2 regions of the Pseudoxanthomonas sp. 68-E7 genome follow, and region 1 is predicted to be linked to the other one. Evidence: riboswitches for the same ligand, from Rfam matches in the RefSeq annotation. Region 1 holds a riboswitch; the other holds the start of a gene.
What was found. Region 1 has a riboswitch for cobalamin ahead of btuB (TonB-dependent vitamin B12 receptor). Riboswitches for the same ligand answer to the same signal wherever they lie in the genome.
Positions count from the first base shown of each region.

Region 2: it holds a riboswitch for cobalamin, as region 1 does, so the genes downstream of both, btuB (TonB-dependent vitamin B12 receptor) here and btuB (TonB-dependent vitamin B12 receptor) in region 1, are expected to answer to the same signal.

Region 1 covers NZ_JBYMTI010000002.1:159,604-167,014, reverse strand. Annotated here, with positions in the region: gene AC3DE2_RS05405 (DUF2341 domain-containing protein) at 1-302, shown strand, start outside; gene AC3DE2_RS05400 (ExbD/TolR family protein) at 314-721, shown strand; gene tolA (cell envelope integrity protein TolA) at 726-1,409, shown strand; gene AC3DE2_RS05390 (putative porin) at 1,465-3,183, shown strand; gene AC3DE2_RS05385 (hypothetical protein) at 3,248-3,538, shown strand; gene AC3DE2_RS05380 (SapC family protein) at 3,582-4,334, shown strand; gene AC3DE2_RS05375 (OmpH family outer membrane protein) at 4,374-4,976, shown strand; cobalamin riboswitch at 5,038-5,274, shown strand; gene btuB (TonB-dependent vitamin B12 receptor) at 5,386-7,242, shown strand; gene AC3DE2_RS05365 (hypothetical protein) at 7,262-7,411, shown strand, end outside.
Region 2 covers NZ_JBYMTI010000001.1:87,624-95,034, reverse strand. Annotated here, with positions in the region: gene AC3DE2_RS00460 (GAF domain-containing protein) at 1-54, shown strand, start outside; gene AC3DE2_RS00455 (TfoX/Sxy family protein) at 57-434, shown strand; gene cobS (adenosylcobinamide-GDP ribazoletransferase) at 445-1,191, opposite strand; gene AC3DE2_RS00445 (histidine phosphatase family protein) at 1,188-1,784, opposite strand; gene cobT (nicotinate-nucleotide--dimethylbenzimidazole phosphoribosyltransferase) at 1,781-2,845, opposite strand; cobalamin riboswitch at 2,959-3,199, shown strand; gene btuB (TonB-dependent vitamin B12 receptor) at 3,325-5,157, shown strand; gene dinB (DNA polymerase IV) at 5,341-6,423, opposite strand; gene AC3DE2_RS00425 (aminotransferase-like domain-containing protein) at 6,807-7,411, opposite strand, start outside.

The DNA.
Region 1 (7,411 bases):
CGCCCTACGTGGGCCTGTTCGGCACCGTCATCGGCATCATGCTGGTGTTCGCGGTGGCGGCCATGGCCGGCGCGGTGGACATCAACTCGGTGGCGCCGGGCATGGCCGCGGCGCTGCTGTGCACGGCCGCCGGCCTGGGCGTGGCCATCCCGGCGCTGTTTGGCTACAACTGGCTGGCCGCCCGCGCCGAGGCCATCGGCGCGGACATGGCGGTGTTCGTGGACGAGTTCAGCGCCCGCCTGGCCGAGGAGTACGACGCCGCCGGCGCCACGCCGCCGGTGCTGCACCCGGTGCGGGCCTGAGGAGCGCGTCCATGGCCGCCAAGCGAGGCATCAAGAAGCGCGAGAAGGGCATCAACGTCACTCCGTTCGTGGACGTGCTGCTGGTGGTGCTGGTCATCTTCATCCTGACCAGCAACGCCACCATTCCCGGGATTGAGGTCAACCTGCCCAAGGCCAGCGCCTCGGTGGCGCTGGAGAAGCCGCAGACCAAGGCCATCACGGTCGACAACGCCGGGCAGATTTTCCTGGACGCCTACCCGGTGAGCCTGGCCGAACTGGAAGAGCGCCTGCGCACCGAGCAGGCAGTCAACCCGGACCTGCCGGTCATCGTGCGCGGCGACGCGCAGGTGCAGTACGCGCGGGTGGTGGAGGTGCTGGATCTGCTGCGCAAGCTGGAACTGACCCAAGTCGGCCTGGTCACCGGCAAGGTGCCGGGGTGAGCGCATGAATCGGCCCCCGACCCGAACCCTCCAGGCGGCGCGCTGGGCCCGATGGCTCGGCGGGCTGGGCGCACTGGCGGCGCTGGCGCTGCTGGGGTGGTGGGTGCTGTTCCAGGACACCGCCAGCACCAAGCGTCCGGTCACCCCGGTGCCGATGCTCGCCCTGCCACCGCCGCCACCACCACCGCCGGAACCGGAGCCCGAACCCGAGCCGGAGGTGGAACCGGAAGAGGTGATGCCCGAGCCCGAGCCGCTGGAGGACGTGCCCAAGCCCACCGAGCAGGCACCGACCCCGGACACCGCCGACCCGGTGACCATGAACACCGACGCCCAGGCCGGCAGCGACAACTTCGGCATCCAGTCCGGCCGCGGCGGTGGCCTCAGCGGCACCGGCGCCGGCGGGGCCGGCAACGCCTCCTACGGCCGCTACCTGGGCTACGTGCTGCAGCAGGCCGTGGCCCGCGAGGAACGCCTGCGCCCGCTGGCCTTCCAGCTGACCCTCCACGTCTGGCTCGGCCCCGACGGCGAACTGAGCCGGGTCGAACTGGTGCGCGGCAGCGGCAACCCCGACGCCGATCAGGCGGTGCTGGAGGCCATCCGCGCCGTCGGCCGCCTGGACGAACGCCCGCCGGCCTCGCTGGTCTTCCCGGCCCGCGTGCTGGTGCAGGGCCGTCGCCCGGCCGGCTGAAACCGCCGCCCCTCCGCTTTTCATTTTCCCGATGACTTTTCCCTGCGAGCCCTCCATGACCCGTTCCCCCTCCCGTAGCGCCCGGCCCCTGGCCACCCTGGCCGCTGGCCTGGCCCTGGCCCTGGTTCTGTCCACCGCCCACGCACAGGACGCCCCGGCGCCCGACAGCACGATGATGAAGCTCATCCGCGGCCTCATCGACAGCGGCGCGCTCACCCCCGAAGTGGGCCAGGCGCTGCTGGACGAAGCCCGCCGCGAAGCCGCCGCGCGGACGCCGGCCGCGGCCGGCCCCGCGCTGGAACCGGGCGATGTGCGCGTGCCCTACATTTCCGAGTCCGTGCGCGAAGGCATCCGCGAGGAGCTCAAGGCCGAGGTGCTGGCGCAAGCCCGCGCCGAACGCTGGGCCGCCCCCGACGCGGTACCGGAATGGACCCAGCGCGTGCAGCTCACCGGCGACGTGCGCGTGCGCAACGAATCGCGCCTGTTCTCCGAAAGCAACAGCACCATCGAAACCGATTGGGGACGCATCAACGCAGGCGCCGGCTACGACATCAACCCCAACACCAACCTGGACCTGCCGCCGCTGCGCAACACCCGCCAGGACCGCAACAACTCCTGGCGCATCCGCGCCCGCCTGGGCGTGCTGGCGCAGCTGGGCGAACACACCCGCGCCGGCGTGCGCCTGGCCACCGGCAACGACACCAGCCCGGTGTCCACCACCCAGACCCTGGGCGGAGGCCTGGCCAAGAAGGACGCCTGGCTGGATCAGGCCTGGCTGACCTGGTCGCCGTTGCCGGGACTGGCCCTGACCGGCGGCCGTTTCGCCAATCCGTACTGGTCCACCGACATCCTGTTCTCCAACGATCTGAACTTCGACGGCGTGGCGGCCCGGTACGAACACGCCCTGGGCGCAGGCGGACCGACCCTGTTCGCCAGCCTGGGCCTGAGCCCGCTGGAGTACTCGGCCGACAACTTCCCGGCCACCAGCCAGGACAAGCAAGCCAGCCGCGACAAGTGGCTCAACGGCCTGCAGGTGGGCCTGGACTGGGGCTTCGGGGATGACCAGCGCCTGCGCGCGGCGCTGGCCTATTACCAGTTCCGCAACATCTCCGGCGAGTACTCGGCGCCGTGCGCGCTGTACGCCGGCGCCGAAGTCTGCAGCACCGACGGCACCCGCCCGGCGTTCATGCAGAAGGGCAATACCCTCATGCTCCTGCGCAACATCGCCCTGGACCCGCTGGATCCTGCCAATACTCCGCTGCCGCAGTACGTGGGCCTGGCTTCGACCTTCAAGCTGGTGGACGTGAATCTGAGCTGGGAAACCCCGGCGCTGGCCGACCACCGCCTGCGCCTGGAAGGCCACTGGCTGAAGAACACCGCCTACGACCCGCAGGCGATGTGGACCCGCGCCCGCGGCGGCCTGGTCACCAACCTGGCCGCGCCGGCCGGGGCCACCCCCACCGTGGCCGACCTCAAGAGCGGGGACACCGCCTGGCTGGTGCAGGGCACGTTCGGGGATCTGGCGCTGAAGCAGGCCGGCGACTGGCAGCTGTGGCTGGGTTACAAGCACATCGAACCGGACGCGTTGCCGGACGGGTTCAACGACTCCAACTTCCATCTGGGCGGCACCAACGCCAAGGGTTACACCCTGGGCGCGGCCTATGCCTTCGACCGCAACGTCTGGCTCACCGGCCGCTGGATGGCCGCCAAGCAGATCATGGGCGCGCCGCTGGCCATCGACGTGTTCCAGCTGGAGGTCAACGCCGGGTTCTGAGCCCGGCGATCGACCGCTTTCCCGACGGGGAAGCGGTCGGTTTCCCGAAACAAGACATGCCGACGTGAAAGAACGCTTCATCTCGCTGAGGAAGTTCACCGACAGATTCGCCGAAATCGTGCTGGTGGCGGACGGTCCGGTCCTGATCACCCGCGGCAAGGTTCCGCTGGGGTTCTACCTGCCGATCAAGGTCTGGGGCGGACAGCACGACTCGGACATCAACCGGCACATGGTTGAAATGGTCCTGCGGCAATCTGGGCAGACGCCGGAGGACATCGGCGAGTGCATCGAATCCTTCATCGAGGGCAAGCAGCTCCTGTACGCCATGCGCGGCAGGTTCGAGCCGCCCGCGTGAGCCGCTCCGGCATCCGGCCAACGCAATCCATGGAAAAAAAGACATGACCCAGACTTCCGAAACCGAATCGTCGAATCCCGCCGCCGGCGCCGACGCCAGCGCCTGGCCGCTGTTCTACCGCGAACCGCGCGTACTGTCCTCGGTCGAACACGCCGGATGGCGGGTGCGCCCGACCGGCGCCGGTTTCGCCGCCGCCAGCAATTCCGTGCCGGTGGTCATCGGCGAATTCGCCGCCGCGTCGCGCAATTACCCGCTGGTGTTCGCCGGCCCGGACCACACCCCGATCGCGGTGCTGGGCGTGGAAGCCGGTCGCAACCGTTTCGTCGTCGAAGACGCCTGGGTGGAACACGCCTATGTGCCGGCCTATGTGCGCCGCTATCCGTTCGTGTTCGTGCAGACCCGGGATCCGGAAGGCTACGTGCTGGCCATCGATGCCGGCGCGGACGCGGTGATCGCGTCGGGCGAGGAGGGCAGTCCGCTGTTCGAGGACGGCCAGCCCAGCGAGTTGACCCGGCAGGCGCTGCAGTTCTGCGACACCTTCACCCGCGAGGATCAGGCGACCCGCCGGTTCACCGCAGCCCTGGCCGAACAGGAACTGCTGATCGAACGCAGCGCCAACATCGCTTTTGCCGATGGCCGCCGCTCCAGCGTCGATGGGTTCCACGTGGTCGATGCGGAGAAGTTCAACGCGCTGCCGGACGCGGTGGTGCTCGACTGGCACCGCAAGGGCTGGCTGGCGCTGGTGCATTTCCACCTGGCCTCGCTGGGCCGGTTCAGCGATCTGCTGGCGCCCTGAGCGTTCTTCCTTCCCTCCCTTTGAATCCAGGACATCGCCATGTCGATTGATTGTTCCCTGATTTCCCGTTGCGCCGCGGTCGTGTTGCTGGCGTCCTCCGCCGTCGCCGCCCATGCCGCCGATGAGGTCGCGTCGATGGAAGGCCCGGCGGTGGCCGGCGTCTGTTTTCTCAGCCGCGAAGCGGTGTTCGCCAACGCCGCCGCCGGCAAGGACGCCGGCGCGCAGTTGCAGAAGCTGGTCACCGATGCGCAGGCCGAAATCGAACGCGACAAGGAGCGCGCGGAAGCGGAACTGCTGCGGTTGGGATTGCGTGGCAAGGTCGCTCCCGACAAGCTCACGCCGGAACAGACCAGGGCGGTACAGGACGCGCAGGCGGTCCAGCAGCGCGCCGCGCAACGCTCGCGCGAAATCGAGGCCACGCGCGCGGCCACCCTCGAGCAGATCTCCAACGCCGCGCAGCCGGTGATCGCCGAGGCCTACAAGCGCCACGGCTGCGGCGTGCTGATCGATCGCGGCACCGTGCTGGCCGGCAACATGAGCCACGACCTGACCGCCGACGTGGTCAAGTCGCTGGACGCCCGGGTGAAGTCGGTGCCGGTCGCCTTGCATCGCGAGGACACCGCCACGCCCGCCGGCCGCTGACGGCCCGCGTGCCATCGCTCCGGTGCCGGATGCGCACCGGAGCGACGCTCCCGCCAACTGCTATACTCGCGCCGCCTGAGGTGACCGCCGGCCTGGCCGGTGGTTGAAACGGGAATCCGGTGCGCCTGTTCGTGCTTGCATGATCGGCAATTCCGGAGCTGCCCCCGCAACGGTAGGCGAGACAAGGTCCGCAAACAGCCACTGTGCTTGATGCATGGGAAGGCGCGGATCGGAAGCACGGCCCACGGCCACGCTTCACTCGCGAGCCCGGAGACCGGCCTTTGAGCGGCGTGACATGCGGTGGGCGATGTCATGGGGCCCGATCCCTGTCGGGCTGCCATAGCACTCTCTTTCCGCCTGTCCTCATCCAACGTTCCCGCGCGGGCAGGCGCGGTCAAGGAGTGTGTCAGTGCATCCGCAATCGTTCTTCCGTCGCCATCGCCTGGCGGCGTCGTTGCTGTCTTCCCTTTCCCTTGTCGCGCCGGCGTTCGCCGACAGTCCCACCGATCTCGATGGCGTGGTGGTCACCGCGAGCCGTACCGCGCAGACCCAGGATCAGGCCCTGGCCGCGGTCACCGTCATCGATCGCGCCGAAATCGAACGCCTGCAACCGGCCTCGCTGCCGGATCTGCTGACCGGTCGCGTCGGTTTCTCGCTGGCCAACAACGGTGGGCCCGGCAAGTCCACCTCGGTGTTCCTGCGCGGCACCGAATCGGATCACGTGCTGGTGCTGGTGGACGGCGTCAAGCTGGGTTCGGCCACCAGCGGCGGCGCATCGTTGCAGGACATCCCGGTCGAGCAGATCGAACGCATCGAGATCGTGCGCGGGCCATTCTCCAGCCTGTACGGCTCGGAGGCGCTGGGCGGCGTGATCCAGATCTTCACCCGCCGTCCGCACGGCGCCTTCACTCCCAACTTCAGCGCGGCCATCGGCAGCGAGCGCACCCGCCGGATATCGGCTGGCGTGGGTGGCCGCACGGGCGATTCCGCTCGCGGCGGGTGGTACGCGGTCCAGGCTGGGCACGAGGACACCGACGGCATCAACGCCTACCGGGGAACCCGCAACTTCGATCCCGACCGCGACGGCTACCGCAGCCGCTCGCTGAGCCTGCAGGGCGGCTATCGTTTCAACGAACGTTGGGATGCCGAACTGCGTGTGTTCCGCGCGGAAGGACGCAACGAGTACGACGGCAGCCTCAACAACGAAGCCGATACGGTCCAGCAGGTGGTCGGCGGACGCGTGCGCTACGCGCCCGTTGACGGGCTGCGCCTCACCGCCAGCGTCGGCGCCAGCGCGGATCTGAGCGAGAACTTCCTCGATGGCGTCTATTCCTCCAATTTCGACACCCGTCGCAGGCTCGGATCGCTGCAGGCCGATATCGACGCGGGCGAGGGACTGTTGACCCTGGGCTACGACTGGTCCGGTGACGAGATCGACAGCAACACCCGTTATGCGCGCGACCGGCGCATCAACCGTGGCCTGTTCGGCCAGTGGCAGCGGGATTTCGGCAAGCATTCGCTGCAGGCCGGCGTGCGCCGCGACGACGACAGCCAGTTCGGCGGCGAGACCACCGGCAGCCTGCTGTGGGGCTGGAACTTCACCGAGCGGCTGCGGCTGGGAGCGAGCTATGGCACCGCGTTCAAGGCGCCCACCTTCAACGAGCTGTACTTCCCCGGCTACGGCAATCCGGAACTGGGCCCGGAGACGTCGCGCAGTTTCGAGCTGAGCCTGCGCGGTGAACACGGCCAGGCCCGCTGGGCGCTGCACGCCTTCGACACCCGCATCGACGACATGATTGCCTTCGACGCCTCGCTGGGCGATTCCGGCGGGCCCAACAACATCGATCGCGCCCGCATCCGCGGCATCGAGGCCGAGGGCGGCGTGCGCGTGGCGGACTGGGATCTGCGCGCCAGCCTGACCCGGCTGGATCCGCGCAACGATGGCGACAATCCCAACCACGACAACGTCCTGCCGCGCCGCGCGCGCGGCAGCGGGCGCATCGACGCGGATCGCCGCTTCGGCCGGTTCAGCGTGGGCGCGAGCGTGACCGGGGCAGGGGAGCGTTACGACAACCTGGCCAACACCACCCACCTCGGCGGCTACGGACTGGCGGATCTGCGCGTCGGCTACGCATTCGCGCCGTCCTGGAACCTGCAACTGTCGGCGGCCAACCTGTTCGACAAGCGCTACGAAACCGCCGCGCTGTACAACCAGCCCGGTCGCACCTGGCTGCTGACCCTGCGTTACCAGCCCGTCACTCCTTGAACCCCGCGCGGAGACCCTGATGAAACCCCTGTCGCGTTCCCTCCATTTCGGCCTGCTCGGTACGTTCGCCGCCTTCATGATCGCCACGCGCTTCCATCATTTCGGCGATGTCCTGCATCTGCCGGACGCATCGATGGCGTTGTTCTTCCTCGGTGGCCTGTACCTGCGT
Region 2 (7,411 bases), on a different contig from region 1:
GATCAACAGGGCCTGGAAACCGTCGCGGCGATCTTCGTGGAGGCGCTGGCATGAGCATCAGCACCGCCAAGATGCGCAACATCGGTCCCAAGTCGGCGGCCTGGCTGCGCCAGGTCGGCCTGCGCACGCAGGAGGATCTGGTGGCGGTGGGATCGGTCGAGGCCTTCATGCGGGTCAAGCGCGCCGGCTTCCGCCCCAGCCTCAATCTGCTGTACGCGCTGGAAGGCGCGCTGCTGGATTGCCACTGGCAGCAGTTGCCGGAGGCACGTCGGGGCGAACTGCTGGTGGCCTACGACGCGGCCGCCGCGCTGCTGCCGCCGCCCCGGGGCCGCCCCGCCGCCGCGCCGGTGACCACGACCCATGTGCAGGAAGAGGAAGGCGGCGCGCCGGCGATGAACCTGTTCGATTCGCCCGGCGGCGATCAGGACGACTGAGTCGCCGGCCTCAGAGCAGGCGCCAGGTCGCCGGCGCCAGCGCCAATGCGAGCAGCAGCAGGGTTTCCAGCACTTCGGTGCTGGCGCCCAGGCAATCACCGGAAATGCCGCCCAGCCGGCGTTTCCAGTACCACGCGGTCAGCGGCGCCAGCAGCAGGCAGACCAGCAGCGGCGGCGCCAGCCACAGGCTGATCGCCGCCAGCGCCACGCCCCAGGCCCAATCCCAGTACGCGCCTTCGTTGCGATACCAGGCGAAGCGTTCGGCCATGCCGGCGTGCAGCGGCGGCAACCAGCGGCTCCACAGCAATGTGGTGGCCCAGCGCGCCCAGGCCGGCACCAGCAGCACGCCCCACAGCCATGCACCGTCGGCCAGTTCGGCGAGCAGCACGAACTTGGCCAGCACCTGCAGCACGATCGTGACCACGCCGAACACGCCCATGTGCGGATCCTTCAGCACCTCCAGGAACCGCTGCGGATTGCGGTGCGCCGCGCCGAAGGCATCGGCCACGTCGCCCAGGCCATCCAGGTGCAGCGCGCCGGTCACCCATACCCACGCGATCAGCGCCAGCAGCCCCGCCAGCCATGGCCGCATGTCCAGCGCCCACAGCGGCAGGACCACCAGCACGCCGATCAACACGCCCACCAGCGGGAAGTAGACCGCGGTGCGGCTGAGTTCCTCTTCGCGGAAGTCGCGCAGCTGCGGCGTGGGCAGGCGGGTCAGGAACTGCACCGCCAGGATCAGTTTGCGCACGCTCATGCCTGCCTCACCTCGATCAATTCACCCCACAGGCGATCCGCCGCGTCGGTCTGCACCCGCAGGCGCAAACGGGTGCCGTAGTCGATGCGTATCGCCCACAGCGCGGCCAGCGGCAGGCCGCAGGCCAGCGCCAGTGCCAGCCGCAGCGGGCCGGCGTGGCTGACCACCAGCACCGGTGATGCCTCATCCAGCGGCGCGAGCGCGCGCAGGGCGCGATCGATGCGCGCCTGGAAGTCGGCCCAGGGTTCGGCGTTGGGTGGCGGGTACGCACCCGGATCCTGGTAGAACGCCTGCAGCGCATGGCGCGCAGCGTCGTCCACCGCGATCGCGTCGCGATGTTGGCCATCCCAGTCGCCGAAATCCCATTCGGCCCAGTCTTCGACGACATCCACGGGCATCGCCTGCGCAGTCGCCAATGCCCGTGCGGTGTGCAGCGCGCGCTGGCGCGGCGAGCTGATCACCCGCGACCAGGCGACGCCCGCGCAACCGCCACGGACCGCATCGGCGGCGCCTGGCAGCAGCGGCGAATCGGTGCGTCCGTCGAAGTGGCCGGCACGTCCGGTCGAGGCGTGGCGCACCAGGTCGAGGATCATGGCGCTTCGTCGCGCCCGGAAACCGCGGCTTCGGCGAACGTCGCCATGCCGGCGTGCAACGCGCAGGCCAGCCGCAACAGCGGCAGCGCCAGCGCCGCGCCGCTGCCCTCGCCCAGCCGCAGATCCAGGTGCAGCAACGGGCACGCGTCCAGCGCCGCCAGCACCCGCGCATGGCCGCGCTCGGCGGACTGGTGCGAAAACAGCAGCCACGGCCGCGCCTGCGGTTGCAGCGCCACCGCGGCCAGCGCCGCCGCCGAGACGATGAAGCCGTCCACCAGCACCGGCACGCCGCGCTGCGCGGCGGCGATCATCGCGCCGGCCATCGCCGCGATTTCCAGTCCACCGACCCGACGCAGTGTTTCGCGCGCGGGCGCTTCGGCGGCGGCGATGTGGGGGCGGTGCAGCGCCAACGCATCCGCGATTACCTGCTGCTTGTGGGCGATGCGATCGCCCTGCAATCCGGTGCCCGCGCCGACCAGTTCCTCCAGCGGCAGATCCGCCAGCACGCAGGCCAGCGCACTGGCGGCCGTGGTGTTGCCGATGCCCATCTCGCCGAACACGAACAGATCCGCATCGCCCGCCGCCTCGACCGCGCGGCGCCCGGCGGCCAGCGCGTGTGCGAGTTCGTCCTCGCTCATCGCCGCTTCGACGCTGAAGTCGCGGGTACCGTGGCAGGGCTTGTCGGCGTGCACGCCGGCAATGGCCTGGCTGGCCCGGGTACCGGCATCCACCAGCGACAGCGGCAGGCCGAGTTCACGCGCCAACACCGAAATCGCCGCGCCGCCGTTGGCGAAGTTGTGCAGCATCTGCACCGTGACCTCGGACGGAAACGCGGACACCCCCTGCGCCGTCACGCCATGATCACCGGCGAACACGATCACCGGCACCCGTGTCGCCACCGGGCGATCCCGGTGCTGCAACGCCGCCAGTTCGATCGCCAGGGTTTCGACGCGCCCGAGCGATCCCTGCGGCTTGGTCAGCTCATCCTGGCGCGCGCGCGCGCGTTCGCGATGTTCGGGGGAGGGCTGCCGGCAGTCGGCGTGGATCCAGTCCTGGGACACGTGCGGGTTTCTTTCTATGGAGGAGAGTCGCGATTCTACGGGAGGCGTGACCGCCGCCCGGCCGCGCGCCGAACCGGGTCCGCCGTCCGGCTCCCGCCGGACCGGCTTCTGCTAGAATCGCCGCGCTTTCTGGTGACCCGCGGGCGGTTCCGCCCCGGGTTGAAACGGGAAGCCGGTGAATCCGCATGCGCCGCCTCGGCGCCGACGCGGGTGATTCCGGCGCTGCCCCCGCAACGGTAAGCGAGCCAGGCCTGGGCATACGCCACTGTGCATCCGCACGGGAAGGCGCCCTGGCCGGCGATGGTCGCCATCGCACTCGCAAGCCCGGAGACCGGCCCGAAAGAACGACTGGTTGCGACGCGGCGGGCGTTGCGGCGGCGAGCGCCGTGCGTACGGTCGTTTCCGCTGTCTTCCCGTTCCCGCGTTGCCGCCTCCCCCTCATGCCGCGCGGGAGCGCGCGGCGCATGGAGCCGACTGCAATGCCACATCTTCGTACCCTGTCCCTGGCCGTCGCCCTGGCCCTGCCGGGCCTGGCCCTCGCCCAGGACGCCACCCAGCTGGACGACGTCGTCGTCACCAGCACCCGCACCGCGATCGCGCTGGAAGACAGCCTGGTGCCGGCGCAGGTGATCGACCGCGCCGACATCGAGCGCAGCCAGGCGTCCTCGCTGCAGGATCTGCTGCGCGGTCGCGCCGGCATCAACCTGACCAATGCCGGTGGCCTGGGCAAGCAGACCTCGCTGTTCCTGCGCGGCACCAACTCCAGCCATACCCTGGTGCTGATCGATGGCGTGCGGGTGAACTCGGCCGACTTCGCCGCCGCCGCCATCCCGGACCTGCCGCTGGCGCAGATCGATCGCATCGAGATCGTGCGCGGCCCGAATTCCAGCCTGTACGGCTCCGAGGCCATCGGTGGCGTGATCCAGATCTTCACCCGCCGCAACCAGGGTGGCTACGCGCCGCACTTCCAGGTCGGTGGCGGCAGCAACGGCCTGCGCCAGGCCAGCGCCGGTTTCGGCGGCGGCGGCGAGCGCGGCTGGTTCGGCGCCGATGCGTCCTACCAGCGCACCGATGGCATCAATGCCTGCCGTGGTTCGATTTCACCGGGCAGGGGCTGCTACGCCGACGAGCCGGATCGCGACGGCTACCGCAACGTCTCGGCCAGCCTGCGCGGTGGCTACAAGCTGACCGATACGCTGACCGCCGAAGCCAGCGCGCTGCGCGCCGAAGGCGCGAACCGGTACGACGGCTACTACAACTACACCGAGAACGTGCAGCAGGTGTTGAACGGCAAGGTCCGCTACGTGCCGACCGATCGCTTCGCCCTGACCGTCAACGTCGGCCGCAGCGACAACGAGACCGACAACTACCGCAACGAAGTCGATCACGACAGCACCCACAACACCCACCGCGACACCGCCAGCGCGCAGGCCGACATCGGCCTGGGCCTGGGCCAGTTGCTGACGGTCGGCGCGGACTGGTACATCGATCACCTCGACAGCACCACCGACTACGCCGCCGACAGCCGCCGCAATACCGCCGGCTTCGTCGAGTACCAGGGCAAGTTCGGCGCGCATCAGTTGCAGGCCAGCGTGCGCAACGACGACAACGAGCAATTCGGCAACCACACCACCGGCAACCTGGGCTGGGGCATGCGATTCGGCAAGGGCTTCAAGCTCAGCGCGAGCTACGGCACCGGCTTCAAGGCGCCGACCTTCAGCGATCTGTACGACCCGTGGAGCGGCAACCGCGACTTGGAACCGGAAAAGTCGAAGAGCCTGAACGTCGGCATCGCCCAGAACGGCGACGCCTGGCACTGGGCGCTGGATCTGTATGAAACCCGCATCGATGATCTGATCACCTACGACGGCAGCCGCTTCGCGATGGTGCAGGTCGACGAGGCGCGCATCCGCGGCGCCGAATTCACCGTCGACGTAACCCTGGCCGGTTGGGATCTGTCCGCCCAGCTCAGCCACACCGACCCGCGCAATCGCAGCGCCGCCAACAACGACAACCTGCTGCCGCGCCGCGCGCGCAACACCGGCCGCATCGACGCGGATCGCGCGTTCGGCGACTTCCGTGTCGGCGCGACCATCAACGGCGCGGGCTACCGCTACGATGAACTGACCAATGCGACCCGCCTGGGTGGCTTCGCCACCGCCGATCTGCGGCTGGAATACGCGGTCACGCCTGAGTGGACGCTGCTGGCCAAGGTCGACAACGTGTTCGATCGCGAGTACGAAACCGTCGGCTGGTACAACCAGCCGGGCCGCGAGTACGGCCTGAGCCTGCGCTACCAGCCCAGGCGCTGAGCGCGGCGCCGCATCGAAAAGCCCGGCAATCGCCGGGCTTTTTTAGGCACCTGTAGGAGCGACATCAGTCGCGACCACCAGGAAAATCGGGGCCTTCAAACCAGGAGGCCCCGGGCGGATCATCCCGACGTCGGGAGACGAATCTGCGCAGATCGGGGGATGCGGTCGCGACTGACGTCGCTCCTACAAGGAAAGATTCGGCGACTCGTCGAACAACCCGGGTTGTTCCGCCACCTCGCCGCGCTCGCGGAAGCCGGACAAGCCGACGCCCACCAATCGGTACAGCGTGTCCGCCGGCAGGTCCACGCGATCGCGCAATGCCAGCGCGATCGCGGTGAACTCTTCCATGTTGGCCGGCGGCGCCTCGGGGGTGAAGCTGCGGGTGAGGATGCGGAACTGGGCGGTCTTCAGCTTCAGCACCACGGTGCGGCCGATGCGATCGGTCTTGCGGGTCGCCTCCCAGGTCTTGCCGGCGAGGCGGCGCACCTGCTCGTCGATGGCCGACAGCGGCACGTCGCGCTCGAAGGTGTCCTCGGAAGAAATCGACTGTACCGGCTGGTCCGGCTCCACCGGGCGCTCGTCGACGCCGCGCGCGCGCCGGTACAGGCTGGCGCCGAAACTGCCGAAGCGCTGTTCCAGTTCGGCCTGCGGATGCTCGCGCAGCTCGCCCACCGTGCGGATGCCCAGCGCATGCAGCTTGCCCAGCATCACCTTGCCCACGCCGGGGATGCGTTCCACCGGCAGCGGGGTGAGGAAGGCCTCGACCTGCCGCGGCCGGATCACGAACAGGCCATCGGGCTTGCGCCAGTCCGAGGCGATCTTGGCGAGGAACTTGTTCGGCGCCACCCCGGCCGACGCGGTCAGGGCGGTCTCTTCGCGGATCTGCGCGCGGATGGTCTCGGCGATGGCGGTGGCCGAAGGCAGCCCGGTCCGCGATTCGGTGACATCCAGGTAGGCTTCGTCCAGCGACAGCGGTTCGACCAGATCGGTCTGGCGCAGGAAGATCTCGCGCACCTGCCGCGACACCGCCTTGTAGCGGACGAAATCCGGCGGCACGAAGATGCCGTCCGGGCACAGCCGCTCGGCACGCACCGCCGGCATCGCCGAACGCACCCCGAACGTGCGCGCCTCGTAGGACGCCGCGCATACCACCGAGCGAGTGCCGCGCCAGGCGACGATCACCGGCTTGCCACGCAACGAGGGATCGTCGCGTTGCTCCACCGACGCGTAGAACGCGTCCATGTCGATGTGGATGATCTTGCGCATGTCGACGGTATTGTAAGAGACCTTCCGTCACCGGTCCGGTCAAGATTCTGTAGGAGCGGCGTCAGTCGCGACAGCGGGCTCGTGGGCGTCAGGGAAAAGCTCGCGACTCACGTCGCTCCTACAGGAAAGACCACCTGTTAAAGCGGGTTAATGCCCGCACTCTTCCTTGTAGAAGCGACGTCAGTCGCGACACCGGATTCGTGGACGCCAGGGAAGAGCTCGCGACTCACGTCGCTCCTACAGGAAAGACCGCCGGCTATGACGGGTATCGGCCGGCAGGCATCCGGGGCGAGATGCCGGAAATGTCTGCACTCTTGCTTGTAGGAGCGACGTCAGTCGCGACACCGGATACGTGGACGCCAGGGAAAAGCTCGCGACTCACGTCAATCCCGCAGCACAGGATCCTGGATCTGGGCGGTGACCAGCCGGCCCAGCGTGGCGAGGGCGTTTTCGGCGCGCGCATCCAGCGGGTGCCCGTGGTTGAGGCGGATGCAATGCCGGAACGCGCGGCTGGCCGAGAACATCGGTCCGGGCGCAAGGCTGATGCCCTGCGCCAGTGCCTGGCGATGCAGCAAGAGCGCGTCCACCCGTGTTGGCAATTCCAGCCACAGGAAATAGCCGCCCTGTGGCCGGGTCACCCGCGTGCCTTCGGGAAAATGGCGCGCGATGGCGCCCATGTATTCCTGCTGTTGTTGTTCCAGCACCTTGCGCAGGCGGCGAAGATGACGCTCATAGCCGCCCTTCTCCAGGTAGGCCGCCAGGCCGAGCTGGCCCGGTGCCGAGGTCGCCAGCGAGAAGGTCAGCTTGTGGTGGGCGATCTCGCGGGTGTAGCGGCCCGGCGCCACCCAGCCGACCCGGTAGCCCGGCGCCAGGCTCTTGGAGAACGAACCGCAGTGCATCACCCGCCCGCCGCGATCGAAGGCCTTGGCGGGCAGCGGGCGGCGCTCGCCGAAGTACAGTTCGGCATACACGTCGTCCTCGATCAGCG